DNA from 4 places in the Metabacillus sp. KH_069 genome. Region 4 is predicted to be linked to each of the others. Evidence: riboswitches for the same ligand, from Rfam matches in the RefSeq annotation. Region 4 holds a riboswitch; each other region holds the start of a gene.
The links. A riboswitch is a leader RNA that binds a small molecule or an ion and turns the genes downstream of it on or off. The one in region 4 is predicted to bind S-adenosylmethionine.

Region 1 (7,837 bases), 340 kb from region 4:
AATCCGTTTGTATGTCCAGAAATCATCGAACAATTGCCTCAGACATTAAAAGAATATGGATTTGAACATATTTCAGAATGCATCGGAAGGAGCTGGAAAAATGAACGGGAGACCGCTAATTATCGCGCTTGATTTTCCGGACGGAAAAGAAGTGGACGGATTTTTAAAAAAGCTGCCTGATCAAAAGCTTTATGTAAAAGTGGGAATGGAGCTGTTTTATCAGGAAGGCCCCGCGATAATCCATCAGCTTAAATCAGACGGACATGACATTTTTCTTGATTTGAAGCTCCATGATATTCCGCAGACCGTCAAACAGGCTATGAAAGGACTTGCAAAGCTTGAAGTGGATCTTGTCAATGTTCATGCTGCAGGCGGAAGCGCGATGATGCAGGCTGCGATAGAAGGTCTGGAATCAGGAACGCGGGCAGGGGCAAAAAGACCTGACTGTATTGCTGTAACTCAATTAACAAGCACATCAGAGTCCATGCTTAAACATGAACTGCTTATCGAAAAAGGGCTGAACGAAACCGTCCTGCACTATGCCAAATTGGCAGATGAGAGCGGACTCGATGGGATTGTCTGTTCTTCGCTTGAAGTACCTGATATCTATCAGCATTTGGACCGTTCTTTCAAAACCATTACGCCTGGAATCCGCATGGCGGAAGACTCAATGAATGATCAAGTGAGAGTGGCGACTCCTTATAAGGCGAGAGAGCTTGGATCAACTGCCATTGTTGTCGGCAGAAGCATCACAAAAGCGGATGATCCGCTGAAAGCATACTTACAAATGAAAAACGCATGGGAGGGTCTGCCTGTATGAAACATCAAATTGCTGAGCAGCTGTTAAAAATTGAAGCCGTCTTTTTAAGTCCAAATGAGCCATTTACATGGTCAAGCGGCCTCAAATCTCCAATTTATTGCGACAATCGTTTAACGTTATCCTATCCTGAAGTCAGAAAAGACATTGCAGAGGGATTAACTAAGCTAATCAGGGAAGAGTATCCCCAGGCTGAAATGATTGCAGGAACCGCAACAGCCGGTATTCCTCATGCTGCATGGGTTAGTGATCTTCTTAATCTGCCTATGTGCTATGTGAGAAGCAAGCCGAAGGGCCATGGAAAAGGCAATCAAATCGAAGGGAAAGTGCACGAAGGTCAAAAAGTCGTAGTCGTTGAGGATTTAATCTCAACAGGAGGAAGCGTTATTACGGCTGTTCAGGCTCTGCGAGAGGCAGGATGTGAAGTAATTGGAGTGGTCTCCATCTTCACATATGAATTGCAAAAAGGCGCAGAAATGCTTGCAGAAGCAGGCATTCATACTGTATCTCTTACCGATTATTCTTCATTGATTGATGTAGCTTTGAATAAAGGATCCATTGAAAAAGAAGATCTGGAAAAGCTGAAAAAATGGCGTGAAAACCCGGCAAATGAAGCATGGATGACTGTTTAAATAGGCAAAAAGAGGCTGGGACAAAAGGTTTTCAGGCAAAGAATAATCCGAACTATTATGTGAAATTCCAACTTGAATTTCGTTTTAGTTCGGATTTTTTTCTATTGTTGCTGCAGTACTAAATGTTAGAAACCTTAGGAGGATAGCAGCGGAAGGAACTTGACTCCTGCGGGATATAGAGCAAAATGGGAGACCCCACAGGCAACACCGAGAGGCTCTCATGCTCCCCGCGGAAAGCAAGTTCCTCTCGCTGCAAGGAACGGACTATATTTAACATTAGAAACAACAATTTATGCGAAAATAGCCCTTTCTTTTAATAATTTTCGCACTATTCAATGTTCGGCTTTAGTTTCAGGAGATAATCGTTACGTCCCAGTCTCTTTTTTATATCCAAATCAAAATCGAAACTAGAATCGAAACAAGGCTTAGAAGCAGATAACCAGTTCGGAACATTTTTATCTGCCATGCTTTTTTATCAAACCTTTTGCAAAACGAGAAGCTCGCATGGCCGAGCCAGCCAAATATCCAAAAAAGTCCGGATTGTTCACTTTTGATTTTTTGGAAAATAAGATGATCATCAAGAGATACAATGGCATAAGCTAATGAAAATCCGCCTATAACGAAAGCGAATAGGGTCATAATGAATGGAATGAGAATTTGTTTCACCTCTACGATAGTAATTTTTTGACCATAAACTTTATTCACGATTCTCAATTTTAGAACTAAATTTCGCTGAAAAATAAAAAAAATTAATTCCGATCGAAAAACTAGGGTTGACACGGCGGCTAATTGTGATAAAATTTAGAAAAATATAATAAACTTATCCAGAGAGGCGAAGGGATCTGGCCCTGTGAAGCCCGGCAACCTGCGTTTGGCAAGGTGCTAAATCCAGCAAAATGTAAACCCATTTTGAAAGATAAGGTACATTACCTGAACAGTCTTTCAAGTTGGAAGGCTTTTTTACATTCTCAGATTGCGGTGCATTTCTCAGAAAAAAAGAGCGGATAAGAAATGAAATGGGGGACTGCAGTGGGAAAGGAAGAACAGCTTGAACTCGTCTTCGAAAGATTAAGGGAAATGCTGAAAACGATGAATTATGGTTCTGTCACATTGATTGTTCAGGACGGCAAAGTGATTCAGCTTGAGAAGAACGAAAAAGTAAGAATAAAATAATGTGCTGACTAGATAAACTGGAGGCATTTTAACATTGAACGGGTTCCGTCATTCTGTTAAAGTGTCTTTTTTTAACGGGACCTGGCTGATAGAGGGGAAGAATTCACATGCTTACGTATGAAAACTGGCAGGAGCCAGCGGCTGAGTTTGAAGTTGATGACACTTATAAAGGCGCATTAAACGTTTTAAAGTGGAGCTACAGTCATTACGGCAAAGAGATTGTTTATGCCTGCAGCTTTGGAATAGAAGGGATTGTGCTTGTTGATTTAATTTCGAAAGTAGAGCCGGATGCAACTATTGTTTTTCTGGATACGGACGTTCATTTTAAAGAAACATATGAAACAATCGACCGGGTGCGGGAAAAATATCCGAAGCTGAATATCGTGATGAAGAAGCCGGAACTCACATTAGAGGAACAGGCAGCGGAACATGGAGATAAACTTTGGGAAACCAACCCGAATAAATGCTGCCAAATCAGAAAGCTTCAGCCTCTGAACGAGACGTTATCTGAATCTGAAGCATGGATCTCGGGACTGCGCAGAGAGCAGTCAGAAACAAGGAAACATGTTCAATTTATTAACCGGGATGATAAATTTCAGTCGGTGAAAATTTGTCCGCTGATTCACTGGACATGGAAAGATGTATGGCGGTACGTGCACAAAAATGATTTGCCTTATAACCCTCTGCATGACAGGGGCTACCCGAGCATTGGCTGCTCTCACTGCACCGCACCTGCGTTTAATGCCGATGATTTGCGTTCCGGAAGATGGAGCGGACAGGGTAAAACAGAATGCGGATTACATGGATAAGGAGCAGGTCCCGTGCTTGAAATAGCGGCTCTTGCGATCAGTCTCTTTTTTGCAATGAATATAGGGGCAAGCGGTGCTGCTGCCTCGATGGGTGTTGCTTATGGGTCAGGTGCAGTCCCAAAAGCAAGGCATGCCCTTTTCATTTGTGCAGCCGGGGTCTTTGCCGGAGCGGTGCTCGGAGGCGGAGAAGTTGTTAAGACAATCAGCGGAGGCATCATACCTCAGGAAATTATTAATGTAAAAATCGTGCTGATTATCATTCTATCTGCGACAAGCTCCCTGTTTTTTGCAAATTTGCTCGGCATTCCGCTTTCTACCAGTGAAGTTACGGTTGGGGCGGTAGTAGGAGTCGGGATTGCGTATCAAGTGCTGTTTGTTAATTCGCTGCTGGTCATTATGATGTTTTGGGTGATCGTTCCTGTTGCTGCTTTCGGTTTAGCCTGGATATTCGGCAAAGGGCTCTATAGGCTGCAAAATAAGGGATTTTTGCATGATCGTCCGTGGCTTACCGGCATTTTGATTCTTGCAGGATTTCTTGAAGCCTTCTCTGCGGGGATGAATAATGTCGCGAATGCAGTTGGTCCTCTAGTTGGAGCAGGTTTGATCTCCGTTTCAAAAGGAACCTGGATCGGAGGGGCATTTGTAGCAATCGGAGCCATTTTCCTCGGAAAAAAAGTACTGGAGACCAACGGCAAGAAGATTACCAGATATTCAAAGCCTGAAGGGATATTAATCTCAGGAACTGGTGCCGGTCTCGTCATTATCAGTTCCATTTTCGGATTGCCGGTTCCGCTCACACAGGTCACTTCATCAGCGATTATCGGTCTTGGAATGGCGAAAAACGGAAGCGAAATTCTTCATAACCACATCGTGAAGAAAATTGTCCGCATATGGATTGTTTCACCTCTGTTTTCACTGGCCATTTCTTATTTCTTAGTTAAATTATTTTTAGAAAGTGATCTTTACTCAATCACCGTTCTTGTCAGTGTCATGCTTGCAACCTTAGGAGCCCTCAGTTTGATGAAGGCCATCAAAGAGGAAAAGCGGGCTGTGCATGAAGAAGGCGGGGGCATTTAACGTTAAAACCAATTAAAATGGTATGTTTAGGAGGAATTATAATAATGAGTTTACAGCCGCACGGAGGTTTGCTAATACAAGCATATAACCCAGAGGAAAAATATCAGGAGATTCACGCAGAAATTGAAATTGATGCAATGGCATTAAGTGATTTGGAATTAATCGGAATTGGAGCATACAGCCCGCTTGAAGGATTTCTTTCTCAGAAAGATTATGAGCAGGTCGTAAATGAGATGAGACTGGCCTCAGGCACTGTCTGGAGCATCCCGATTACATTGCCTGTTTCCAAGGAAACGGCTGAGAGATTAATAGTCGGAGAAAAAGCAAGACTTCTTTACAAAGGAGAGGTATATGGCCTGATACAGGTTGAGGATGTTTATGAACCCGACAAAGCGATTGAAGCCATAAACGTTTATGGAACGGCAGACCTTGCGCATCCGGGCGTAAAAAAAATGCATGAACGGGAAGATGTCTATGTAGGCGGCAAAATTACACTGCTTAAACGACCTGTAAAGCCGTTTAAGCAATACACGTTCGATCCAATTGAAACTCGTGAAATTTTCAAAAGCAAAGGCTGGAAGACGGTCGTTGGATTCCAAACTAGAAACCCGGTTCACAGAGCTCATGAATATATCCAAAAATCAGCCCTTGAAACAGTAGATGGATTATTTTTAAATCCGCTTGTAGGGGAAACAAAATCAGATGACATTTCAGCCGAAATCAGAATGGAGAGCTACGAGGTTCTTCTAAGAAACTACTATCCGGAAGAACGGGTTGAGCTTGGCGTCTTCCCTGCAGCGATGAGATATGCCGGACCAAGAGAAGCCATTTTCCATGCCATTGTCCGTAAAAATTACGGCTGCACTCATTTTATTGTAGGAAGAGACCACGCCGGTGTAGGTGATTACTACGGAACTTATGATGCCCAGAAAATTTTTGATCAGTTTGAGGAACAGGAGCTTGGAATCAAGCCTCTGAAATTCGATCACAGCTTCTACTGCAGCAAATGCGAGGGAATGGCAACAACGAAAACATGTCCTCATGACAGCTCGGATCATATCATTCTATCAGGAACAAAGGTAAGGCAAATGCTGAGAAATGGTGAAGTTCCGCCAAGCACGTTCAGCCGTCCTGAAGTCATTGAGGTTTTAATAAACGGACTTAAAAAAGAAGTCGTTTCATAAGAAGGGAGAAACAGCGATGAGCAGCAATATTGTATGGCACGAATCCTCTATTTCAAAACAAGAGAGAAGAGATAAAAATAAGCACCAGAGTTTTATACTCTGGTTTACAGGGTTGTCAGCTTCCGGCAAATCTTCTGTTGCGAACGCTTTTGCACGGACTTTATTTGACCGTGGCGCTCAGGCGTTTGTTCTTGATGGGGATAATGTTCGCCATGGCCTGAATCAGGATCTTGGCTTTAATGAGACCGACCGCAAGGAAAATATCAGACGGATTGGAGAAGTTTCAAAACTGTTTGTTGAAAGCGGCCAGATCGTCTTAACCGCTTTTATCTCTCCTTACCGTGCTGACCGCGACCTTGTTAGAGAATTGGTTGAAAAGGATGAATTCCTCGAGGTTTATATTAAATGTTCGATAGAAGAATGCGAAAAACGCGATCCTAAAGGACTTTATAAAAAAGCGAGAAATGAAGAAATCAAACATTTTACAGGAATCAGCGCACCTTATGAAGAGCCTGCGAACCCTGAGATTGTCCTGGATACAGAAAAATATTCAATAGAAGACTGTGTCAAACAAATGACGAAAATCCTAATTGAGAAGGGTTTAATTTAAAGGTTTTTTTCTAGGGGCTGAATATCCAAGAAAAAAAACCCTCTAAAAGCTTGAATTTTTTGATATATTATTCTATAAGAATATCAAATCTCAATGAAGGCAGCTGTCTCAAAATGAAGCGCGGGACATTTGCGTGTTAGTAAGGAGAGTCTATCCATGGGAAAGGTTTATTTAGTTGGAGCAGGACCCGGTGATCCTGAGCTGATCACGCTCAAAGCCATCAAATGCATACAGCAGGCAGATGTTATTTTGTATGATCGCCTGGTCAATAAAGAATTGCTTTCCTATGCCAAAAAGGAAGCAGATCTCATCTATTGCGGCAAGCTTCCTGACTATCATTTGATGAAGCAGGAAACGATTCATCACTTCTTAATCCGTTATGCGAAAAGCGGCAAGATCGTTACCCGTTTAAAAGGGGGAGATCCGTTTGTATTCGGGCGCGGTGCAGAAGAAGCAGAAGCACTTGCAAAACAGAAGATTCCATTTGAAATTGTGCCTGGCATCACCTCGGGCATAGCAGCGGCTGCCTATGCAGGAATTCCTGTCACGCACAGGGACGTAAGTGCAAGCGTTGCTTTTGTAACAGGCCATCACAAAAATGATGAAAAAGAAGATGAGAAGTGGGCAAGCCTGGCAAAAGGCATAGATACGTTAGCGATTTATATGGGTGTCGGCAATCTTCCATATATTCAGGAGCAGCTTTTGAAAAATGGAAAAAGCAAAGAAACGCCTGTTGCGCTGGTACACTGGGGAACAACAGATGTTCAGAAAACGGTGACAGGCACACTTGAAAATATTCTGGATGTTGTCCGTGAAGAGAATATAAAAAATCCAAGTATGATTATTATCGGAGAAGTAGTCCGCTACCGCGAGAAGATTAAGTGGTTTGAAGAGAAATTGCAGACTTCATCTCCAATCAGCGAGGCGTTATAACATGAAACAAGCTGTTTTATATGTTTGCCATGGCAGCCGGGTGAAAGAAGCCTGTGATGAGGCCATTGCTTTTATCGAGAGAACGCAAAAGCACATTCATGCTGATATTCAGGAAATTTCATTTCTTGAACTGGCTGAGCCTTCTATTGAAGAAGGGTTCTCTTCCTGCATCAAGCAAGGGGCCACACATGTTGCCGTTGTTCCATTATTATTGCTTACGGCTGTTCATGCAAAAGAGGACATTCCTCTGGAAGTGAAAAAGGCTGCAGAAAATCATCCGGAAGTTGCTGTTACATATGGCCTGCCTATCGGGGTGCATCAAAAGATGGCAAGAAGCATCATGAATCGAATCTATGAACAGGGCAGACCAGATGCTGAATCGATCATCGTTCTGATTGGACGCGGCAGCTCAGACCCGGACGTAGTAAGAGATTTGACTGCCATAAGTGAACTTGTAAAGAGTGAGGCGGGTGTCAGCAATGTAGAAATCTGCTTTCTGACTGCTGCAAAACCGAGTCTTGATGAAATGCTTTCAAACCTTTTGCTTTTTAAAGAGAAAACGGTTTTCCTTGTTCCCTATTTATTATTTACCGGGCTGCTTA
Region 2 (7,837 bases), 1.6 Mb from region 4:
TGCTGTGCATAGCATCTTTTTTCAGCATCTCTGCCTGTTCGATGAGCGTTTTTTCGACCAACTGTTCAAATGGACTTTCCGGTACTGGAATGCTTGATAAATCAAGGTTGTTTTCCCGATCCTCCAGGCTTTTATAAAAAGCGGTTTCTTTATTGTACCGAACCGTTAAGAAAACAAAGAATGAGATCATGGAAAGGAAGACAATATACAAAACAGGCTCAAATGGAATGGCTGAATCGATGAAAGAGACAAAGAGAATCAGGACATGAATAAAAATGAAAAAGAAAATCCAGCTGCGGCGCTCTTTTAAGAAACAGCGGATCATAGCATTTCCTCTTCTGACGCAAGATAGCCCTGTCCTACTTTTGTCTCAATAAAACGGCCTAATTCAATCTCCTCGAGCCGCTTTCGCAGGCGGTTGACATTTACTGTTAACGTATTGTCGCTTATGAAGCGTTTATCATCCCACAGGCTGTTCATGAGTTTGTCTCTGCTGACAATTTTGTTTTTTTGTTCAATTAACAGTTTGAGGATGAACATTTCATTCTTTGTCAGTTCAACGGAGCCTGCTTCATTCGTAACCGTATTTCGTTCATAATCAACCGCAGCATTGCACCATGTTTTCAGACTTACTTGTTCAGTATTGTAGTTATAAACACGACGGAGAATGGCCTGAATTTTCGCGATCAGCACATCAAAGTGGAAAGGCTTTTGGACAAAATCATCGGCCCCAAGCTGCATGGACATGACCATATCAGTCGGATGATCCCGCGAGGACAGAAAGATGATCGGCACATTTGAATGGGCACGGATCATTCGGCACCAATGAAAACCGTCAAACTTCGGCAGCTGAATATCAATGATGACCAAATCAGGTTTAACTTCTGAAAATTCCTGCATCACTTTATTAAAATCAGTGATTCCATAAACATCATATGACCATTGATTTAATCTTTCTTTCATTTCATTAAACAGGGTTAAATCATCTTCAATTAAAAGGAGTTTGAACAAAAATGTCACCACACTATAAGGTTTCTTTTACAATTATTGTATAGTAAAACAGATTTGTGTGCTATAGATCACATTGCACGGAATATTCATACTAATCTTGACATTGTTTCAATAGATTGCTATTGTAATAAAAAAATAATTTCTTATCCAGAGAGGTGGAGGGACTGGCCCTTTGAAACCTCAGCAGCAGGTCTATGATGACACTGTGCTAATTCCAGCGGGTGAATGAACCTGATAGATAAGCATACCTTTATTTGTCAGCAGCGCACTCTTTTTAAAGAGTGCGTTTTTCATTTTTTTGGATTTGAAAAAAAGGAGAGTAGAAATGGAAGGTCAGCAGCAATTTCAGAGGAAAATGCAATCTCGTCATTTAGTCATGTTATCGCTTGGAGGTGTCATTGGAACAGGTTTATTTTTAAGTACAGGTTATACGATTCAGCAGGCTGGACCGTTTGGCACCATCCTGTCGTATTTAGTTGGGGCGCTGGTCGTTTATCTCGTTATGCTTTGTTTAGGGGAATTATCAGTACATATGCCGGAGACTGGTGCATTTCACAGCTATGCCGCTAAATATATTGGTCCAGGAACAGGGTACACAGTAGCCTGGCTGTATTGGCTTACTTGGACGGTTGCGTTAGGTTCAGAATTCACGGCAGCTGGGCTGCTGATGCAAAGGTGGTTTCCGTCCATTAACGTCTGGATTTGGAGCGCGGTATTTGCCTTGATGATCTTTTTATTAAATGCTGTGACGGTTAAGTTTTTTGCGGAGTCTGAGTTTTGGTTTGCATCGATTAAAGTCGTTGCCATAGTGATTTTTATTCTTTTAGGAGGAGCCGCAATTGTTGGCTTTATTCCGCTGACGGACTCGAGTTCTGCTCCATTCTTTACGAATCTTACAAGTGAAGGGTTATTTCCGAATGGTGCATTTGCCGTGATCATGACGATGCTTGCTGTGAACTTTGCTTATTCGGGAACAGAATTAATAGGGGTCGCAGCCGGAGAAACGGCAGAGCCTGAAAAAACAATACCCATCGCGATTCGAACAACATTATGGAGATTGATCCTCTTTTTTGTAGGAACGATTGTTGTATTATCGGCGCTGCTGCCTGCATCGGATTCAGGGGTTTTAAAGAGCCCCTTTGTTGCTGTTCTTGAACGAATTGGTCTTCCATTTGCAGCAGATATCATGAATTTCGTTATCTTAACGGCAATTTTGTCTGCAGCAAACTCAGGTCTATATGCTGCTTCCAGAATGCTCTGGTCTCTTTCAAATAAGAAAACCATATCACCTATTTTTGCTAGAGTGACAAAACAAGGTGTACCTATATATGCTGTGATATTCAGCATGCTGGGCGGTACTTTGGCTTTATTCTCAAGCATCATTGCGCCAGATACAGTGTATATCATCCTTGTCTCCATTTCAGGTTTAGCTGTGGTTGTCGTCTGGATGAGTATTAGTGCGTCACAGTTTTTCTTTCGCAGACAATATATCAAAGAAGGTCATTCAGTAAAGGATCTGGTTTACCGGACGCCTTTCTATCCCCTGGTGCCGATCGCATCTTTTGTGCTGTGTCTCGCATCATTAGTTGGAATCGCATTTGACCCTGCACAGCGAATTGCACTTTATTGCGGCATTCCATTTATTTTGATTTGTTATGGAAGCTATTATTTAACTCAGTATGTAAAGGAAAGAGGAGAAGGATATGCAGCAGAAAATCAATCCAATTGACGCTATTTTACATGACCATTCCATTATGATTCTTGATGGAGCACTTGCTACAGAGCTTGAGCAGCATGGCTGTGATTTGGACGATCCCCTTTGGTCAGCCCGAATATTGCTTGAAAACCCGGAATTGATTTATCAGGTTCATTCAGACTATTTCCGTGCGGGAGCGGATTGTGCAATAACGGCAAGCTACCAGGCAACAATTGATGGGTTCTTGAAGCGGGGAATCGAAGAAATAGAAGCCTTGCAATTAATGAAGAAAACGGTGCTGCTTGCCAAAAAAGCAAGAGATGATTTTTGGAAGGAAGAAATGGGAGCTGTTAGACCAAAACCATTGGTTGCGGCATCAATTGGTCCTTATGGCGCCTATCTTGCAGATGGTTCGGAGTATACAGGCAACTATGGTGTTACGGATGCAACATTAGAAGAATTTCATCGTCCAAGAATATCAGCTTTGATTGAAGCAGGTGCTGATTTACTGGCATTTGAAACAATTCCTTCCCTTCAGGAAGCAAACGTATTAAGTTCTTTATTGAAGGAATTTCCCAATACATATGCATGGCTGTCCTTTTCCTTGAAAAATGAGAAAGCGATTAGTGATGGCACCCTCCTCGAGGTGTGTGCAAATACCTTCGGGTGCAACGGACAAATTGCTGCAATTGGCATCAACTGTGCACCACTGGAATTGGTGAATGAAGCCATAAAAGTGATCAGCAGCCAGACAAAAAAACCGGTTATTGTATACCCTAATTCTGGAGAAGCGTATAATCCGGAAACTAAAACATGGCATGGGCAAAAATCTTGCCTTGAACTGGATCAACAGTCAGAAGAATGGTACAAATCAGGGGCCCGCTTAATTGGGGGATGCTGCCGGACAGCACCTCGCCATATTGAGAAGATTTCAAAAAAATGGCGGGCTGGTCAATCTGAAGTTTAATAAATAGAACAGAGAAGAGGCTGGGACAAATGGTTTTCAGCCAAAGAAAAATCCGAACTATTATGTGAAATTCCAACTTGAATTTCGTTTTAGTTCGGATTTTTTTCTTTGGCTCTTTTCATAAATATTGTTGCTGAAGTACTAAATGTTAGAAACCTTAAGTGGATTGCAGCGGAAGGAACTTGACTCCTGCGGGATATAGAGCAAAATGGGAGACCCCACAGGCAACGCCGAGGAGGCTCCCATGCTCCCCGCGGAAAGCAAGTTCCTGGAGCGGAAAGGAACGGACATTATTTATCTTGAAAAACAACAATTTATGGCGAAAATAGCTCTTTCTTTTAATGGTTTTCGCACTATTCAATGTTCGGCTTTCATTCAGGAGATGATCGTTACGTCCCAGTCTCTTTTTCTCACTGCTCTCATGCTGATGCAGAAGCATTAACTTTTGCCCACGCAGTCCTTTCACTCTTCCCGTGCAGGAAGTAATAAAGAAGAGAACTGGCTAGAACTACAAAGCCCAAAATCACATACAGCGTGCTGTAGCCTGTCACCGGAATGACAAAACCAAGCAGATATGGTCCAAATCCTAAACCAGCGTCAAGAAAGATAAAGAATGTCGAAGTGGCGAGCCCCATCCGGTGAGGCGGCGTTAATTTTACGGCAATCGCCTGTGTCGTTGATTGCATGTTTCCAAATCCAAGACCGATCAGTACACCGGACAGCAAGAAAATGAAGCTGGTGCTTGCTGTGCTGAGAAGGAACATACCTGCTCCAAACAAGAGGAAGGCAGGGTACATAATGAAGTTTGCTCCTTTTTTGTCCATTAAACGGCCGGTGAAGGGGCGTGATACCAAAACAGCTGCCGCATAGACGATGAAAAAGAAGCTTGCTGTGCTGACAAGATGAATGTCCATTGCGTAGAAATTAATAAAAGATAGGACACTTGAATAACAAAACGCCACCGCAAGGGTGATAAATGCAATCGGCAAAGCTCTTGGCTCTACAAAATTTGAAAGTTTGAATCCTCGTACTTCTGCCTTTTTTGCTGAACCATCAAGCGGGGGCACATACAGGAAAAAGGCAATGATTAAACTGCCGGCGCCTAATGCAACGCAGAAAGTAAAGATCGTATGAAAGCTTGCGTTCTGGCTCAAGTACAGTCCGATGAATGGTCCAATGGCTGTTGCAAGAGTTGCACTCATGCTGTAGTACCCGATGCCTTCTCCTTTTCGCGAAGCGGGAATAATCTGTGCTACGATGGTGCCTGTTGCTGTACTGGCCATACCCAGTGTAATTCCATGAACCAGACGGTTTACAAGAAGGAAGCCAAGGCCTAATTCAAAGAAATAAAAGGCTGTTGTCAGGGTAAACAGGATAAGCCCGGTATACAGGATTTTTTTCCGGCTGAAGGTTACGATTAGCCTTCCAATTAATAGCCTGCCAATCAATGCGCCAATAATGAAAATCCCGGTTACAAGTCCCGCCGCACTTGTAGAGGCACTGTATTCATCTACTGCAAAGACCGCAATGGTCACCATTAATAAGTAAAAGATTAACGTTAAGAAAAAATTGATGGACGACACGACAATAAAGTCTTTCGTCCATAGTTTGGATGCTGTCTGATTCACGTTTGTATCACCTTACTCTCTAATATTGTTCCGGATATCTCCCATAATCCGGATGACTTCAAGCTGTTCTTCCTCTGAAATCCCTTTTAAAATCTCCTGCTCATATTCATCGATTGTTACGCGGACATCTCCGTAAACCTTTCTCCCAATGTCTGTAAGCTGCATTCTCTTTTCACGCTTATCCTTGCCGGGAACATGCTCTACATAGCCCAGTTCCTCCAGGCGGCTGATCGTTCTTGTAACGGTAGGTTTTTCAACACTTTGATAATCAGCAAGCTCAACAAGCGTAGCTGTCCCGTAATTGGATAAGTAATGCAAAACTGACCACTGTGCTCTGTACAAATCGTGTTTGGCGAGCTCAATATTCAGTCTGTTTTCAAAAGGGCGGTATAACAGCAGAAGCTGCTGAAAAAACTTTTGGTATGTTTTTATAGGAAACACCTCATCAAATAATAGTTACCCTGGATAATTGTTACTCTAGGTAACTAATATAACAAAATCATTCAGTGTTTGTCTACCTGATGAATTCCTGAAGCTGGTTATTGACACAAAACGGGAATATATGTTATTAAATTAGTGGTTAGCACTCTCATGAAAAGAGTGCTAAAAAGAAGTCTGAAAGGAGAATGACAATGGAAAAAATGCAGTTCAAAGCAGAATCTAAAAGACTATTGGAAATGATGATCAATTCAATTTATTCTCAAAAAGAAATCTTTTTAAGAGAGCTGATTTCAAATGCGAGTGATGCGATTGATAAAATTTATTACAAAGCTTTAACAGACGACAGCCTATCATTTGACCAAAATCATTACTACATAAAAGTCAGTGCAGACAAAGAAAATAGAACATTAACAATCTCAGATACGGGGATTGGGATGACAAAGGAAGAGCTTGAAAACAATCTCGGGATTATTGCGAAAAGCGGCTCATTGGCTTTTAAAAGCGAAAATGAGCTGAAGGATGGCCGTGACATTATCGGTCAGTTTGGGGTAGGTTTTTACTCAGCCTTTATGGTAGCTGATGCCATCACGGTCACAACGAAGACAATCGGCAGCGAAGAAGCTTACAGATGGTATTCTAGGGGAGCAGACGGCTATACGATCGAACTTTGTGAGAAGGAAGAGGTTGGAACAGAGATTGTTCTCAGCATCAAAGAAAACACAGAAGATGATTCGTTTGATGAATATTTAGAAGAATACCGCTTAAAAGCCATCATTAAAAAATACTCTGATTTCATCCGCTATCCAATTAAAATGGATGTAACGGAGCGAAAAAAAGAAGACAGCGAAACAGAATTTGAAGAAATTCACGAAGAACAGACAATCAACAGCATGGTTCCTATTTGGAGAAAGAATAAAAATGAGCTTACCGAGGAAGATTACGAGAATTTCTATGCAGAAAAGCATTACGGGTTTGATAAGCCGTTAAAACATATCCATATCAGTGTGGACGGTGCCGTCAGATACAATGCGATTCTCTACATCCCTGAACAGATTCCGTATGATTACTACTCTAAAGAGTTTGAAAAAGGACTTGAGCTGTACTCAAATGGCGTACTGATCATGGAAAAATGCTCAGACCTGCTTCCTGACTATTTCAGTTTTGTAAAAGGAATGGCAGATTCGGAGGATTTGTCTCTTAACATCTCAAGAGAAATCCTGCAGCATGACCGCCAGCTGAAGCTGATTGCGAAGAACATCAAAAACAAAATTAAGAGCCAGCTGCAGAGCTTATTAAAAGATGAGAGAGAAAAGTATGAAACATTCTATCACTCTTTCGGAAGACAGCTTAAATATGGCGTTTACAGTGATTTTGGAGCAAATAAAGAAGATCTTCAGAACCTGCTTATGTTCTATTCATCAAAAGAGAAGAAGCTGATTACACTTGATGAATATGTTTCAGGCATGCCTGAAGATCAGAAGTACATTTACTATGCTGCAGGAGAAAGCTATGAACGAATTGAAAAGCTTCCGCAGAAAGAGGTTGTGGCGGATAAAGGCTATGACATCTTATATTTCACGGATGAAGTGGATGAATTTGCGATCAGAATGCTGATGACCTATCAGGAAAAAGAATTCAAATCAATTTCAAGCGGTGATTTGGGCATAGAAGCAGGCGAGAATGAATCGGGTGCAGAATCAGAAGAGAACGATAACAAAGAACTCTTTGAAGAAATGAAGACGATTCTTGCAGGCAAAGTGAAGGATGTAAGAATGTCAAAACGCCTCAAGTCTCATCCAGTCTGCATCGCAACTGAAGGCGAAGTAACCACGGAAATGGAAAAAATCCTGAAAGCCATGCCTAACAGCCAGAACATTAAGGCGGAGAAAATACTTGAGATCAACAGCAGCCACGATGTCTTTGCTTCCTTAAAAGATGCATTGGCAAACGACAAGGAAAAACTTGCGCTGTACACGAATCTTCTATTTAACCAGGCTCTTCTAATTGAAGGACTGACAATCGAGGATCCGGTTGAGTTTACGAACGATATTTGCAAAATTATGGTGTGAAGAAAAGCGGAAAGGGAGTCCTGAT
Region 3 (7,837 bases), 600 kb from region 4:
TGTATAGTATTTAGGAGGAGTAAAACATGGCTAAAAAAATCATAGTCATCGGTGCAGGACCTGGCGGCTTGGCAGCTGCCATGAACTTGGCCAGTCAGGGGTACCAAGTAGACGTTTATGAAAAACAGCCATATGTGGGAGGACGCAACGCCTCTATTGAAATGGACGGATTCACATTTGATATGGGGCCAACCTTTCTGAGCATGATTCATATTGCCGAAGAGATTTTTGCGTCAGCAGGCAGAAACCTTCATGATTATATGGACATGATTGAACTAGAAGAAATGTACGAATTGATCTTTGACGATCGATCTTTAAAAATGACGGGAAATTCAGATGAAATGGTCAAGAGATTAGAAGAGTTTTCACCAGGAGACGGGAAGGGCTACTTCAAATTCATGAATGATACACGGAAAAAAATGGCTGCCCTGACACCGATTCTTCAAAGCAAGATGGACCGTTTTCACCACTATATGAGCTGGAAGGTCATTAAGGCGCTTCCACAGCTTACGGTTACGAAATCTTTATACGATGTACTCTCCAATTATTTTCAGGATGAAAGAGTCAAATACGCGTTTACCTTTCAGTCGAAGTACCTTGGCATGTCGCCGTGGGACTGCCCGGGAGCCTTTTCAATTCTATCCTTCATGGAGCATGAATACGGAATATTCCATCCAAGAGGCGGAGTCAATCAGCTGTCAAAAGCGATGGGAAAGGTGCTTGAAGAATACGGCGGGAGGCTTCATCTCGGCAAAGGAGTCAAAAAACTATGGGTCGAGAAAAAGGATGTAAAAGGAATAATTTTAGAGGACGGAACGAAAGTCCATGCAGACGAAGTCGTCATTAATGGTGATTTTGCCCACGTAATGTCAAATTTAGTGGACCCAGGCATTTTGAGGAAATTCTCCAAAGAGAAACTGGAAAAGAAAAAATATTCCTGCTCGACTTTCATGATCTATCTTGGACTTGATAAGAAATATGATCTTCCTCACCATTCCATTATTTTTTCAGAAGACTATAAGAATAATGTGGAAGAAATTACAAAAACGCTGAAGATGTCAGGGGATCCTTCCATCTACATTCAAAATGCCAGCGTGACAGATGACACACTCGCACCTGAAGGCAAGTCTGCCCTTTACATACTTGCCCCGGTTCCTAATAATTTCAGCGGAATTGACTGGGAAAAACATCAGAATTCGTTCAGAGATTTGGTGTTTGAAACGATTGAGAAAAAGACGCAATTTAAAAACTTGAGAGCTCATATTGAAACGGAAAAAATCATAACTCCGAAAAATTGGGAGGAAGACATTCTCGTATACAAAGGTGCAACGTTTAATTTAGGACATCAGCTGACGCAAATGATGGTTCTCAGACCGCACAACAAGTTTGAAGAGCTGAATCATTGCTGGCTGGTGGGGGGAGGGACGCATCCCGGCAGCGGGCTTCCCACCATATTGGAATCAGCACGGATCACAACCAATGCCCTCATGAAGGAAACAAGTCATCCTGTACCTTTAAAATCTGAAAAGAAATTGGGGAATGCACTATGAAAATAGCGATTGCGGGCGGCGGGATCGGCGGTCTGATATCAGCGCTGATGCTCAGGAAACACGGATATGATGTCACAATCTTTGAAAAAAGGAACAAGCTTGGCGGCAGGTTGGCTTTTGTAGAGGAACAAGGATACAGGATTGATGAAGGACCGACGATTGTCCTTTTGCCTGAAATGCTGACAGAGATTCTGCAAGAGGCAGGGGTATCAAGTGATCAGTACGAATTAATCAATATTAACCCATTGTATAAACTGCAGTTTAAAGATGGTGTGTCTTATACAAAATATAATTCTATAGAACGCCAGCTCCAGGAAATAAGCGAAAATTTTCCCGGAAATGAAGACGGGTTCCGAACGTTTATGAAAGATATGGAGATTCGGTTTCAGCTTGGAAAGTCAAAATTTCTTGAGAAGTCATTTCACGACAAGCGCACGTTCTGGACGCGGCATAACCTGCAGACACTTATGCAGCTGAAGGCTTATAAATCTGTGAATAACTCACTCAAAGCTTATTTTCAGGATGAAAAGATCAGGCAGGCATACTCTCTGCAGACGCTGTATATAGGCGGCAATCCTCTTGATTCTCCCGCTCTGTACTCACTCATCTCATTCAGCGAGCATCAGCATGGAATCTATTATTTAAAAGGCGGTTATGCAAGTCTTGTCACCGTTTTAGAAAAAGAACTTTTAAAACATGGTGTAGAAGTTGTAAAGAACGCGAATGTTGAAAGAGTTTTATCAGACGGCGAAAAAGCAGAGGGACTGATTGTTAACGGCAATGTGATAAAAGCAGATTCCTTTGTTTTAAATGGAGATTTTCCAGGAGCATCCAAGCTGATTTCACAAGAATCGATGCCGCCCCGAACCTATACGCCGTCATCAAGCTGCGTCATGCTTTATTTCGGCTTAAACAAAGTATACAAGGATGCACTTGTTCATCAATTTTTTATGGGTTCAGATTTTAATCAGCATATGAAAGAAATTTTTGTTACTAAAGAAGTTCCTACAGATCCGTCCTTTTATGCTTTTCATCCTTCTGTAATCGATTCTTCGCTTGCGCCTGAGGAGCATGGGGTGCTCTATGCATTAATTCCTGTGCCTTCCGGAAGCAGAATCAATTGGAAGGAGCAAAATGGCTTTATCGAGAAAATGATCGATCAGCTTGAGGAGCGGGGATTCCCTGGACTCAGAGAATCCATTCAGTGGATGAAGGTCCGTACACCTGAAGATAAAGAGATGGAAGGTCTTTTTCAGGGAGGCAGCTTCGGCATTGCGCCTTCCTTATTCCAATCAGGCGTCTTCAGACCTCAGGTAAAGCCTTCGAAGCTGTCAAATGTATATGCAGCGGGAGCATCCATTCATCCGGGAGGCGGGATACCGATTGTGATGCAGGGTGCGAAATTGATGGTATCAGCCATCTTGTCAGATCATAAGAACAAAGAGAGTGAAGGAGTGAGTTTGAGTGGTTGATTTAAACCTTGCCTATAAACAATGTGAAGAAGTCATTCAGCATCATTCTAAAACTTTCTATAAAGCTTTTTCTCTCCTTCCTTCTAAAAAGAGGAAAGCTGTCTGGGCAGTATACGCTTTTTGCAGAATCGTAGATGATATCGTTGACGAAGGGGAGAATCCGAAAGAAGAGCTCAGACAATTTCAGACGGAGTTTGAGGACTTTCTAAAAGGCAGTTTTTCTCATGAAAACTTTATGTGGGTTGCCCTTCACGACACCTTCCGGCAGTATGAAATGGATGTTCCGGCCTTTTGGGATATGATAAAAGGACAGGGTATGGATCTTGTGAAAATCCGCTATGAGACTATGGAGGAAGTGCTGAATTATTCCTATCATGTTGCAAGTACAGTCGGTCTGATGCTTCTGCCCATTCTGGCACCTAAAAAGAAGACGGTTCTTAGAGAGGGAGCCATTGCACTTGGACTTGGGATGCAGCTGACAAATATTTTGCGTGATATCGGTGAGGATCTCGAACGTGACCGGATTTATGTCCCTAAAGACATTATGCGAAAACATCAGCTGACAGAGCGGGATCTTCAGCAGCAGAACGTTACTCCAGAATTCATCAGAGTATGGGAGCATCTTGCCGCTGAAGCGGAGAAACAGTATGACACGGCGATGCTGACGATGAATGAGTATCCTCTTCATGCCCGAGCACCTGTAAAAGCTGCCGGACACTTTTACAGAGCTATACTCAATAAAATCCGTTTGAATGACTACGATGTGTTCGGTGAGCGGAACTTTGTTTCGAATGAAGAAAAACATGCTATACTGTCGCAGATCTGATTCTGAATTGGCTCTGCGGCAGCCAGAATTTATGAGGCTGGTGAGGTTTACGCGGGCAGCAGTATAAACTTGGTCGGGTATAAAAGGTAAAGTGCAGTAAAAGCTGTTTAGCAGCACAAACTTGGTCAGGTATAAAGTGTAAAGTGCAGTAAAAGCAGTTTAGCAGCATAAACTTGGTCAGGTATAAAGGATAAAGTGTAGTAAAAGCAGTTTAGCAGCATTAACTTGGTCAAGTAGCAAAGGTAAAGTGCAGTAAAAGCAGCTGACCTGACCTGATAGCTGAACCACCGTCTTCATCGGGACGGTGCTTTTTGTCGGTTTTTAATCTCACTATTTTGATTATTCTAAAATAGTGATTGACAGATTGGAATATACAGGATAAAATTACGTTATTCAAATTTAATAGCTTGCTTATCAAGAGAGACTGAGGGAACAGGCCCTGCGAAGTCCGGCAACCTCCTTAAATGGAACGGTGCTAAATCCTGCAGAATGATTGTTCATTCTGGAAGATAAGTCGTCATACATACGATTCCTCTTTCTGAATGAAAGGGGAATTTTTTTGTGTGGAAAAATAGGAGGAGAAAGAATGAAAAAATTAGTTTTAGCTCTTATTGTACTTGTTATGGGAGTCTTATCTGCTTGCGGTGCAGAAGGAGCAGATGGAGAAAAGAAGAGTATTAAGATTGGAGCTTCAGCAGGTCCTTACACAGATATGGTTGAGCTGGCTATAAAACCGGGACTTGAGGAAAAAGGCTACGAAGTTGAGGTTGTTCAATTCAATGATTACATTCAGCCAAATCAGGCGCTCGGCAATGATGAGCTTGATGCTAATCTGTTTCAGCATAAAATCTATATGGAAACCTTCGCAAAACAAAGCAAATTGGATTTATCCGAAGTGATTACTGTGCCTACTGCACCTATGGGAATTTATTCTGACAAAATCAAATCCCTCAGTGAAGTGAAGGAGGGCGCGACTGTGGCGATTCCAAATGATCCAACCAACGCAGCGCGCGCTCTCCAGATTTTGAAAGATGGAGGATTAGTCGAGCTGAATGAAGATGTGAGTCCGATCCAAGTATCTGAAAAAGATGTGATCAAAAATCCTAAAAAACTAACATTCGTTCCTGTAGAAGCTGCCCAATTGCCAAGAGCAGTGGAGGATACAGATTTGTCTGCAGTACCGGGGAATTTTGCTTTAGCTGCGAAAATGAATCTTGCAGACGCAGTTAAGCTTGAGGATATGAATGATGTGCACCGCAATCGTGTCGTGATGAATACGAAAGATGCAGATTCAGAGATTGCTGAAGATATTAAGGAAGTTGTTCAATCTGAAGGGTTTGAAAAAGCGATTGATAAAGATTTTGCAGGTTTTGGAAAGCCTGAATGGATGGAACAGAAGCAATAGAGAGAAAGGAGCTACCCGCAGTACTACCACTTTTGACGATACAAAGCTAAAAAGTGGCATCATTCCCAGAAGTGCCGCCATTTTTAACGATTCAAAGCTTAAAAAGTGGCGTCATTCCCAGTAGTGCTGCCATTTTTATCGATACAAAGCTTAACAAGTGGCATCATTCCCAGTAGTGCTGCCGTTTTTATCGATACAAAGCTTAAAAAGTGGCGTCATTCCCAGTAGTGCTGCCATTTTTAACGATTCAAAGCTTAAAAAGTGGCGTCATTCCCAGTAGTGCCGCCATTTTTAACGATTCAAAGCTTAAAAAGTGGCCTCATTCCCAGTAGCGCTGCCATTTTTAACGATTCAAGGCTTAAAAAGTGGCGTCATTCCCAGTAGTGCTGCCATTTTTATCGATACAAAGCTTAAAAAATGGCATCATTCCGAGTAGTGCTGCCATTTTTAACGATTCAAAGCTTAAAAAGTGGCGTCATTCTCTTTAATACTGAAACTTTTGATGGGGCAATGTCCCAAAAGAAGGGGCTGTCCAATAAGTCAGTAAAAAATGACTTTTTGGACAGCCCCTCTTTCATGAAGCCGTTCAATATCTTTTTGCTAAAGCCTCTCCTACATGGATGCCGCTTAACGTAACCATTGGCGAACCTCCGCCTGGATGCGTGCTTCCGCCGACGAAGGAGAGATTTTTAATATCCTTTGCAAAGTTGCTTGGACGGAGAAAAGCATCTATTTTTCTGTTGGCGGATATGCCATATAATGCCCCGCGGTAGGCCCCAAACGTTTTTGATATCTCAAGCGGAGTGATGATGCGCTCACAGGCAAGATGGCCGCGAATTTGCACGCCTTTTTTTTCTAATAAATCGTAAATCCGTTCTTTATACTCTTCTTCGTTAATAACGAGCGTGCCTTCTTTAGTCAGCGCAGGAGCATTGACAAGGATAAACAGGTTGTCTCCATGCGGGGAAACAGTCCGGTCACTATAGGAAGAATTACTAATATAGATGGTAGGAGTTTCGCTGTATTGATGATCTGAAAACAATTCACGGAACTCTGTTTCATAGTCTTCTGAAAAAAAGACATTATGGTGGAGCAATTGCGGATTGCGAATCGTTAATCCTGCCAGTATGACGAATGCTGAGATGGACGGCTGGTAACGGTCGCGTTTAGCTGTGGTGAATTTTGGCCGATCCTGTTCGCGGACGAGGTTTGGATAAGCTTCAAGCAAGTCGGCATTCATAACAAATTCATCTGCCTCAAATTGCTGTCCGTCTGAAAGCAGTACAGACCTCGCGCGCTTTTTTTCAACAGTTATTTTGACAGCTTCACTGCCAAAATGAAACTGAACCCCCAGCTTTTCTGCTATTTCCAGGTAAGCTTCAGCAATTTTCACATTGCCTCCTTTAACATAATAAACGCCCTGTACAAGCTCCAAATAGGCAATCATAGCGAATGTGGCAGGTGAAATATAGGGTGAGGAGCCAATGTAAGTCGCATAACGGTCAAATGCTTTTATAATGTCAGGATTCTTAAAATAGCGGCTGAAAAAATGGTGCATGGATTCAAGCGGTCTTACCTTGAGAAGAGCAGTTCCAAGAGAAGGAGACAAATAGTCTGTAAAGGATTCGAACAGCTTAGGAAAAAAATAGGTTTCTGACAATTTGTAGAGTCTTGTAATCTCTTCTAAAAACGAATCATAGCGTTCTGAAGCAAATGGATCTGCCGTTTCAAGCTGGTTTTTCATGGCTCCCGCCCGGCTTGTAAAATCAAATACGGCACCGTTTTCGAACAGATTCCTTGTATGAACATCAAGTTTTTTCATTTCAATATAGTCCTGCATCTTTTCGCCGGCAATTGAAAAAACACGCTCAAACACTTGCGGCATTGTAATCGTATTTGGGCCGAAATCAAAATGATAGTCGCCCAGATCTACCGGCATCAATTTTCCGCCGGCGTGACTGTTTTTCTCAAATACATCCACCGTGAACCCTCGGCTTGCAAGTGTGATTGCAGCAGATAATCCGCCTAATCCGGCTCCTATAACAACCGCTTTTTTCATTCGTAACGTCCTTTCTTACACTGAAAGCTATAAAATATTAACGAAGTTCTTTGTATCTTGATCCATGACCTGCTGTTTTAAAACATCCAGTTCTTTTGTAAAGAAGCATTCGAAATGTTCATTTTTTTCCTTGCGTGTGTTTCCTTCAAGCTGATCATAAAAGAGAGGAGGTAAGATCCGGACGAAAATATCCTGTTTTTTTTGATTGCCGAAAGAGTAGTAAAACAGCATAGGCAAGATGGGGACCTTTTTATTTTTCTCAAGCAGGGAAATCGCGCCAGGCAAAAATCCAAGCGGCCTTTTCTCAAGGTGCAATTCATCGCCCTGCGGAAACAGACAGACAGACTTGTTTTCACCGAGCTTGGTTTTTGCATACTGAAGAGAAAGCACAATGTCTTTAGGTTTATCGCGGTTTACTGAGAAAGCACCCAATTTTTTAAAGAATGGGAACAGGATGAGTCCCTTTTCATGCATCATAATATAAATGTCGTGTTTAAGCTTAGCTTGATTGCAATGGAAAAGCAG
Region 4 (7,837 bases):
TGAAACTCCTGCGTTTTCGCACATTGGAATGATTTCTTCCTCAATATCCCGGTGAAACATATTGTACTGCGGCTGATTGACGACAATCCGGTCAAGCAGATAGCGGTCAGACACACTCATAGCTTCCTGTATTTGCGCAGCTGTCCATTCGCTAACTCCTGCATACAGAATCTTTCCCTGGCGGATAAGGTCGTCAATGGCCCTCAATGTTTCATCAAGCGGTGTTTCCTGATCATATCTGTGACAGTAAAAAATATCGACATATTCGAGGTCCATCCGCTTTAAGCTTGCATGAACCTGTTCCATAATATGCTTTCTTGATAACCCCTTATCGTTCGGACCGTCACCCATTGGCCAGAATGCCTTTGTCGTCAGAACATATGAATCCCTCGGAAACGATTTAAGTGCCCGCGACATAACAACCTCTGCTTTTCCGCGCTCATACACATTGGCGCTGTCGAAAAAATTAATTCCTGCTTCATATGCCTTATGAATAATTTCTGCCGCTGACTTCTCATCAACTGTTTTTCCGAATGTCAGCCAGCTTCCAAGACTGATTTCACTTACCTTTAACCCCGACCTGCCTAGCCTTCGATAGTGCATCCCTATTCCCCCTGCTGTACGTGATGAATTTCCTTTGTCTTAAACTTATCAGAAATTTCAAAAATCGTAAAGGATGAGAAGTGTTCACCTTTCGACATCAACCGACAAGCCGCAGCATTTCCTTCTAAATCTTTTTCATTTTTAACAGGAATCCATCTTTTTGCTAAAAATAATGGCCTCATATGGCGAAAAAACAAGAATGAATCCTTTTGCTATCTTTTTTTGTTTTTTTTCGGCTATAATATGGCTAATACATACATGCAGGAAAAGGAGTTCAACCATGACTGAGGTTTTAATCGGAAGTACGTTGTCAGCTCTGGCAACAGGATTTGGCGCCATCCCCATTCTGTTTCTTCAAAAAACCATTACGCACAGATGGAGAGATATCCTGCTCGCTTTTACAGCCGGGATCATGATGGCTGCATCTATGATGAGCCTGCTTCCTGAAGCACTGAACCAGGGAGGCGTTTTTCAGGTTTGTGCGGGTCTTTTTCTGGGCGTGCTTGTCCTGACAACACTTGAAAAGAAAATCCCCCACATCGACCTTGAACATTCAAAATACGGGATTGAATTTGACCAGAAAGCCCTGCTTATCATCGCTGCCATCACCTTGCATAATCTGCCTGAAGGGTTATCAGTCGGGGTAAGCTACGCATCTGATCAAAGCGAAACCGGAAATTTAATAGCTTTCGCCATCGGGCTTCAAAATGCTCCAGAAGGGTTTTTGGTTGCTCTGTTTCTAATAAACCAGAATATCGGCAAATTCAAAGCCCTGCTCATAGCGACAATGACAGGGGCTGTCGAAATTGTCACTTCCCTGCTTGGTTACTATTTGACTTCATTTGTAGAAAACCTCGTGCCTTATGGTCTGTCTTTTGCAGCGGGAGCCATGCTGTTCATCATATATAAAGAGCTCATTCCTGAAAGCCACGGAGACGGCAACGAGAGGAATGCGACCTATTCATTTATTTTGGGTATTCTCTTTATGATTGTGATGATTGAGACTTTATAAATAAATGTCTAAAGGCAAAAAAAAACCTAATACTCCTCATGAGTATTAGGTTTTTATATCGTTAAGCCGTCCCTTGCTGTCCATTTCTTCATAGACTCAATAAATTGAAGGAAAGATGGATTTGTTCTGTTTTCTTCTTCAAAAAGAATTTGCTGATATTTATTTAGGAGCATGTCCAATTCCTGACTGCACTGAACGGCGCTTTCACACGTGTACCCGCCTGTTCTTGCTGTATCGATCATTTCCTTGCGTTTAGAGTCAATACTCGCCAATAATTGAGACTTGCTCATTTCAATTGTCATTTTCTTCCCTCCGCCTCATCTCTTAAGTATCTATATTGGGAATAAATATATTTATAAAGTATTACAGATACTTCTAAACTTGTAAATAGATTAGCAATAATCGACAATATTCACGCCTAACATTATGACAATTTTGTTAAAAATAGATAAGATACTCCGTTTTACCCGATTTAAAAAGATATAAAACCACGAAAAACATACTTTTTCTTGTTTTTATAAAAATATAAGGCTGTTTTCGCATAGATTGTTTTTTTCATGATAAATGTTGTTCGTTTCTTTCCGCGGGGAGCATGGGAGCCTCCTAGGCGTTGCCTGTGGGGTCTTCCATTATGCTCTTTTTCCTAAGGAGTCAAAATTATCCGCCACAATCCACTTACGGTTTTTAACCTTTAGTTTAGTCTAATAACAACAATATTTATGAAATGAGCCAAAAATAAAAACAGACCAATATTTTCGGTCTGCTTTTCACAATTTATTATTTAAAAATAATCTTACTGCTTCGTCAGCACTTTTTCACCTAAATTCACATCATCTACAGAAGTTACCCGGAAATCTTTATCTTCCAGCTTCTTGATGATTTTGTTCAGCTTTTTTTCTGAAACGTCATGAGAAAGATTGATGATGATTCTTCTTAAATATGTATCCCCGTTGTCGAGCGTAAGCAAGCCTTCTATGTTTACATCTTTAATGGTTGAAACTAGCTCCTTGATGGCTCCTTTATGCTCTTTCGTGCCGACTGTCAGAATATATCCGCCTGTCTTCATGCCAAATGAATCCTCGAGAACATCCATGACGTTGCCATGCGTAATAATGCCAGAAAATTCTTCTTTCTCATTCAGCACCGCTAAAAATGGAAGGCGTCTGATTGAAAGGAATGTCTTAAAGAAAGAATCCTCTTCATAAATAAACGCATCATGATCCTGAATCAGAGACTCGATCGAATCCTCGTCCTTGCCCTGCTTTTCTACATAATGATCAAGAAGATCCACCTTATAGATTAATCCGGCAAAAGCTGTGCCATTCTCTTTAAGCACCGGTATGCTGCGATACCCTGACTCCTTCAGCAATTCATAAGCTTCCTTTACAGTGCTTTCTGCCTTACAGTACCTGACATCCTCTTTTTTCACGAAATTGTAGCGAATCTTCATCTTTGCAATCCTCCCTTTAAGGCATATTTATTGTTGAAAATTTACCATATAATCATCAGAGAGTAAAGAAAATTAAAATTATTTCGGTATTTTAACGTTCTTGCTGATTTTTCAGTCATGCAGCAGCTGAATAAAAAAACCCCCTCCACCATCCGGTGAAGAGGATTTCAACTTAAGCCTGCTGTTCTTCTTTTTCGTAAATCGGCACCCAGCCTTCAGATGTAACAAAGATGCGCACGGCGACAACTTTACGGTCCTCCTGAAGAGTGAAATAATGACGGATGTTCGGCGGTACGGAGATCAGGTCGCCCGGGTTCAATTCTACATCGAAGAACGAGCCGTCTTTGCCCTGAATGATGAAAATGCCGTGGCCGCTGACGATGAAGCGCACTTCGTCATCAGTGTGATGATGCTCCTGCTGAAAGTTTTGCAAAAGCTGATCAAGGTTTGGGGTGCTGTCAGACAGAGAGATGACATCCTGAGCCTTGTAGCCGCGGCGCTCTGAAATATCCGCAATTTCATCCTTGAATACTTGCAGAATTTCCTCTTTTTGCTCATCTGACAAACTGTAATTTTCTCTTAAAGCTTCTGGAAGCTTCTCGATATCCCAGTGCTCATAAATAACTTCCTGAGACACAAGAAAGGCTGCTACTTCCTTTTGATCAGAGATTCTTTCATTTGTTTCCTGTAATCGTATCGTTGCCATTCTGATTCCTCCTATTGTTAAGCTCTTAATGAGAGAGCGATTTAGCTTGTTTTAAAGAGAGTACTTTTAAATGATAGGAAAATAAAAATTCGCATGCTTCCAGGATTTTCTTCGCTTCGAAAGCATCTTTGCCCCACACCGTGATGCCATGATTGCGGATCAATACAGCACCAGAATCTCCCTTAACATACTGGCCAAAGTCAGCAGCGAGCGCCGGAATATGAGCCGCGTTTTCAATAATGGGAATAAGCCACTCTGCATCTTCTTCCCAAAGTCCAAAGGCTTTGATGATTTCCTGCCCTTTAAACGCAACACCGCCCTCATCGCCGTAGAGCTCTGAGATGACATTGTTGTCAACCGTATGGACGTGGAGGCTGCAGCCTGCGTTTGTACGAGTATAAATTTCCACATGAAGAAGGGTTTCTGCAGAGGGCCTAAGCTTTGTTTCTTCAAGAGCTGCCCCGTCTCCATCGACCAGCAGGAAATCCTCGTCTGTCTCGATTCGCTTATCCTTGCCGCTTGAAGTAACTAAAAACGAGAGAGGCTCTGTGTTCACTTTAATCGCCAGGTTGCCGCTTGTTCCGGGAAACCAGTCCCGCTCTGCAAGCTCGCGTTTTACAGCAGCCAGCTCGCTCCATCGCTGATTTAATATACTCATGATACCGCCTCCTGCTTTTCCTTAAGTCCATCTATGACATCAAAAAACGTAGCGAATTCCTGATGCGGAAGGTCCAGGGACTTGCATTTTTCAAGAAGAAAATCTCTTGCAAAAACAAAGTCTGCAAGCTTTGAAGCCTCTAAGTCTGTAACAGAATCACCGATGACAATGACTTCCTGACCTGGATCTGCAAGCTTCCTGATCAGACTCGGCTTGCAGCAGCCGCAGTCATTGCTGCACTGCGCGTCGCATGTGTTTGGCCATAAGATTTCAATTGTCTCACCGCTGAAATCACCTTCATTGCAGTAAACACGGCTGCGGTCTACAAGGCCATTTAACAAGGGATGGACAAAGAAATCAATGCCTCCGCTTACAATATAGAGAGGAATTTCTTCCTCCTCCGTAAATTGAACAAATGCACGGAAACCATCCCGAAGCTGCGCGGTAAACAGCAAGTATTGAATCATATCGTATTTCAGCTCGGATGGAATCAGCTGAAACATCTTACCCACTCCTTCGCGGACAGAAATCCGCTGACTCAGCACATCATCCTTCAAACCGTCCCACTCAGGCGGAGCAAACTTTTTCATGATGGCAATAATGTTGTCATTATTTGTGATGGTTCCGTCAAAATCACAGATGATGATCGGCTTGCTCATTTGCTCACCTCCACCTGCCCCCAAAGATCGAGTGCGATTCTCAAATCGGCATTTTCCTGTGCTTTTTCAGTCAGGGAGATGCCTTGTAAAGAAGCATCGATTGCTGCACGGAAAGCTTTTCCTCCTGCAGCAGCGCCATTTGGATGGCCATGAACGCCTCCGCCGGCATTGATGACACTGTCTAACCCGAAGTCCTGGATCAAAACAGGGACGAGTCCCGGATGAATGCCAGCTGATGGGACAGGGAATGTTTCCTTCAGACGCACATTTTCCTTACAGGCTGCCCCGATAGAGAGGGCTGCTTCCCGTTCAAGCGCAACACTGCCGTACGGTGAAGGGAACAAAGAAAAATCTGCCCCGCTGTATCTCAGCAATTTTCCAAGTAAAAGAGAATGCGAGATTCCATATAGGGATGATGATGCCAATGCACCGCTGACAGCTGGATGAGCCATCAATGGAATGCCGATGTCTTTGTCCTCAGCCAGGCTTTGCAGCACATCAAGACCGTAAGCAAACACATTAAACAGCAGCGCATCTGCTCCAAGCTCTGCCGCACGCTTGGCTTTTTCTTTCAAATCATAAGTTTTGCCTGATAAATGAACCGCGTACATCGCCTTATGACCTGTCTGCTCATAAACCTCGTTCAGCACTTCTTTTCCGGCAGAGATGCGCTGTTCAAATGGTGTCAGCGGATTTTCAAACAGAATCTCATCATCTTTTACCATATCGACCCCGCCAAGCACCTGATCTTTAAGCTGATTCTTTAAAAATGAGAGATCCCTTCCGATGACGCCTTTAAAGATACTCATTAATAAAGGTCTGTCATACACGCCCAGTTTTTCACGGATGCCGCTGATTCCGAATTTAGGACCTTGAAACTCCGCAAGAAGATCATCTGAAAAATCCAGATCCAGCAGCTTCACTTCGCCGTCCAGGGAAAGCTTTCCGAACACGGTCGCAAGAATCGCCGGCAAATCATGGCTGAAATTCACCCCTGGATAAAAAATGTTGACGATGCCTTTTTTAACGCGTTTGTCTAAAAAAGCGGAGACCTTATCATCTGCGTCAAACTCTTCAATGGATACTACCTTCCCTTTGTGCTGCTGCAATTGTTTCTGCGTCAGTTTCGGAAGATCCGTCCATGAACCAATGGTTAAGCCAAGGGCAATCCCCTCTGCTTTTTTTTCTAAATTTTTCTCATCATGGATAAGATAGGTTGCTGTAATACCGCTCATGTTTGTACCGCCTTCCATAACAATATTAGAAAAGCGCAAGTGCCCGTTTAGCTCAGGCATGGCAGATAAGGATCCGTCTGTAAAGGCGCTTTTTGCCTTTACAGACGGATCCGTTCTGGCCGAGGAGCTGGGCGACTCCGCTTGTCATCTATGCGCAAATCTTATAATTCCTTAAACATATAAAAAAGGCCTCTTTCCGCTAATCGAAAAGAGACCTTATCTGACATGGCTAAGATCCTTATCTATCAGCGAATGCTGCAAGATTTAGCACCGTGCTTAAACCTTGGTTTAAGTCGGTTGCCGGGCTTCATCGGGCTAGTCCCTCCACCTGCTCTTGATAAGAATGGCTTATTTATTTTATCTTCTGAATATCTGAATAATTGAATAACCTGAATTTAATTTGGATTATGACAGTTTTTCAAAAGACTGTCAACATCATTTCAAAATAAATTCAGAGATTTTATCCGCTGGGCGGCTTCTCTCAGTCTTTCTTCTGAGGTCAAAAGCCCTGCCCTTACATAGCCTTCTCCGAATTTCCCGAAACCGACACCAGGTGCAACGCAGACATGGGCGTGCTCGAGAAGATATTCGGCAAAGGATTCTGAAGTAAAGCCTTCCGGGACAGGAAGCCAGGCAAAAAACGACCCAGGAGGCGCTTCAACCTTCCAGCCGATTTCGTTCAGAGCAGTGATGAATGCATGGCGTCTGCTCTCGTACCGCTCCACCAGTTCATCCACACAGGCCTGCGACTCAAGCAGGGCAACTGCTGCCGCCTCTTGAACAGCACTGAAAACACTGACAAACATGTGATCCTGCAAGAGGTTAATCGCCTCAATCACACTTTCATTTCCAATCGCAAAGCCAATCCGCCAGCCTGCCATATTATAAGTCTTTGAGAGAGTATAGATTTCAATCCCAGTCTCTTTTGCCTCTTCTATTTCCAAAAAGCTGACTGGTTTTTTTCCGTCAAATCCTATGGCGCCATAAGCAAAATCATGGACAACGCAAATTTCATTTTCTTTTGCAAACGCAACGGTTTCTTCAAAGAATTCTTTTGTGGCAACTGCACCTGTAGGATTGTTGGGGTAATTCAAAAACATAAGCTTTGCTTCTTTCTTCGCTTCTTCAGTAATCTCACCGTAATCCGGCAAAAACTGATTTTCTTTTACAAGCGGCATAAATTCCATCCTCGCGCGGGCAAGCTCTACCCCGGACCAATAGTCAGGATAGCCTGGATCCGGTACGAGAACTAAATCATCAGGATTGAGTAAACATTGCGGAATTTCAACAAGTCCTGCTTTCCCGCCGAACAAAATCGCGACTTCTTTTTCAGCATTCAGTGTCACACCGTATTCCCGCTTGTAAAATTCCGCAATTGCCTCTTTAAGAAATTTCTGTCCGCGGAACGGGGAATATTTGTGGTAGTCCGGATTTTCTGCCGCCTCTTGAAGTGCCTTTACAATATGGGGCGGTGTCGGCTGATCAGGATTCCCCTGTCCAAGATTAATCACGTC

Region 1: it holds a riboswitch for S-adenosylmethionine, as region 4 does, so the genes downstream of both, AC3ISE_RS09345 (YezD family protein) here and mtnW (2,3-diketo-5-methylthiopentyl-1-phosphate enolase) in region 4, are expected to answer to the same signal.
Region 2: it holds a riboswitch for S-adenosylmethionine, as region 4 does, so the genes downstream of both, mmuP (S-methylmethionine permease) here and mtnW (2,3-diketo-5-methylthiopentyl-1-phosphate enolase) in region 4, are expected to answer to the same signal.
Region 3: it holds a riboswitch for S-adenosylmethionine, as region 4 does, so the genes downstream of both, AC3ISE_RS04815 (MetQ/NlpA family ABC transporter substrate-binding protein) here and mtnW (2,3-diketo-5-methylthiopentyl-1-phosphate enolase) in region 4, are expected to answer to the same signal.

The regions. Positions count from the first base shown of each region.
Region 1 covers NZ_CM174460.1:1,889,825-1,897,661, forward strand. Annotated here, with positions in the region: gene AC3ISE_RS09330 (dihydroorotate dehydrogenase) at 1-132, shown strand, start outside; gene pyrF (orotidine-5'-phosphate decarboxylase) at 101-820, shown strand; gene pyrE (orotate phosphoribosyltransferase) at 817-1,449, shown strand; SAM riboswitch class I at 2,267-2,372, shown strand; gene AC3ISE_RS09345 (YezD family protein) at 2,479-2,622, shown strand; gene AC3ISE_RS09350 (phosphoadenylyl-sulfate reductase) at 2,730-3,431, shown strand; gene cysP (sulfate permease) at 3,486-4,508, shown strand; gene sat (sulfate adenylyltransferase) at 4,553-5,692, shown strand; gene cysC (adenylyl-sulfate kinase) at 5,709-6,302, shown strand; gene cobA (uroporphyrinogen-III C-methyltransferase) at 6,459-7,235, shown strand; gene AC3ISE_RS09375 (sirohydrochlorin chelatase) at 7,237-7,837, shown strand, end outside.
Region 2 covers NZ_CM174460.1:4,368,322-4,376,158, reverse strand. Annotated here, with positions in the region: gene AC3ISE_RS21925 (sensor histidine kinase) at 1-325, opposite strand, end outside; gene AC3ISE_RS21920 (response regulator transcription factor) at 322-1,011, opposite strand; SAM riboswitch class I at 1,152-1,256, shown strand; gene mmuP (S-methylmethionine permease) at 1,337-2,740, shown strand; gene mmuM (homocysteine S-methyltransferase) at 2,715-3,674, shown strand; gene AC3ISE_RS21905 (MFS transporter) at 4,094-5,302, opposite strand; gene AC3ISE_RS21900 (MarR family winged helix-turn-helix transcriptional regulator) at 5,315-5,743, opposite strand; gene htpG (molecular chaperone HtpG) at 5,935-7,812, shown strand.
Region 3 covers NZ_CM174460.1:949,236-957,072, forward strand. Annotated here, with positions in the region: gene AC3ISE_RS04800 (phytoene desaturase family protein) at 27-1,550, shown strand; gene AC3ISE_RS04805 (phytoene desaturase family protein) at 1,547-3,022, shown strand; gene AC3ISE_RS04810 (phytoene/squalene synthase family protein) at 3,015-3,848, shown strand; SAM riboswitch class I at 4,257-4,364, shown strand; gene AC3ISE_RS04815 (MetQ/NlpA family ABC transporter substrate-binding protein) at 4,435-5,253, shown strand; gene AC3ISE_RS04820 (phytoene desaturase family protein) at 5,840-7,312, opposite strand; gene AC3ISE_RS04825 (lysophospholipid acyltransferase family protein) at 7,340-7,837, opposite strand, start outside.
Region 4 covers NZ_CM174460.1:1,551,507-1,559,343, reverse strand. Annotated here, with positions in the region: gene AC3ISE_RS07690 (aldo/keto reductase family protein) at 1-603, opposite strand, end outside; gene AC3ISE_RS07685 (hypothetical protein) at 606-800, opposite strand; gene AC3ISE_RS07680 (ZIP family metal transporter) at 884-1,615, shown strand; gene AC3ISE_RS07675 (Spo0E family sporulation regulatory protein-aspartic acid phosphatase) at 1,669-1,917, opposite strand; gene cbpA (cyclic di-AMP binding protein CbpA) at 2,409-3,065, opposite strand; gene AC3ISE_RS07665 (1,2-dihydroxy-3-keto-5-methylthiopentene dioxygenase) at 3,238-3,771, opposite strand; gene AC3ISE_RS07660 (methylthioribulose 1-phosphate dehydratase) at 3,797-4,429, opposite strand; gene AC3ISE_RS07655 (2-hydroxy-3-keto-5-methylthiopentenyl-1-phosphate phosphatase) at 4,426-5,088, opposite strand; gene mtnW (2,3-diketo-5-methylthiopentyl-1-phosphate enolase) at 5,085-6,323, opposite strand; SAM riboswitch class I at 6,559-6,667, opposite strand; gene AC3ISE_RS07645 (pyridoxal phosphate-dependent aminotransferase) at 6,764-7,837, opposite strand, start outside.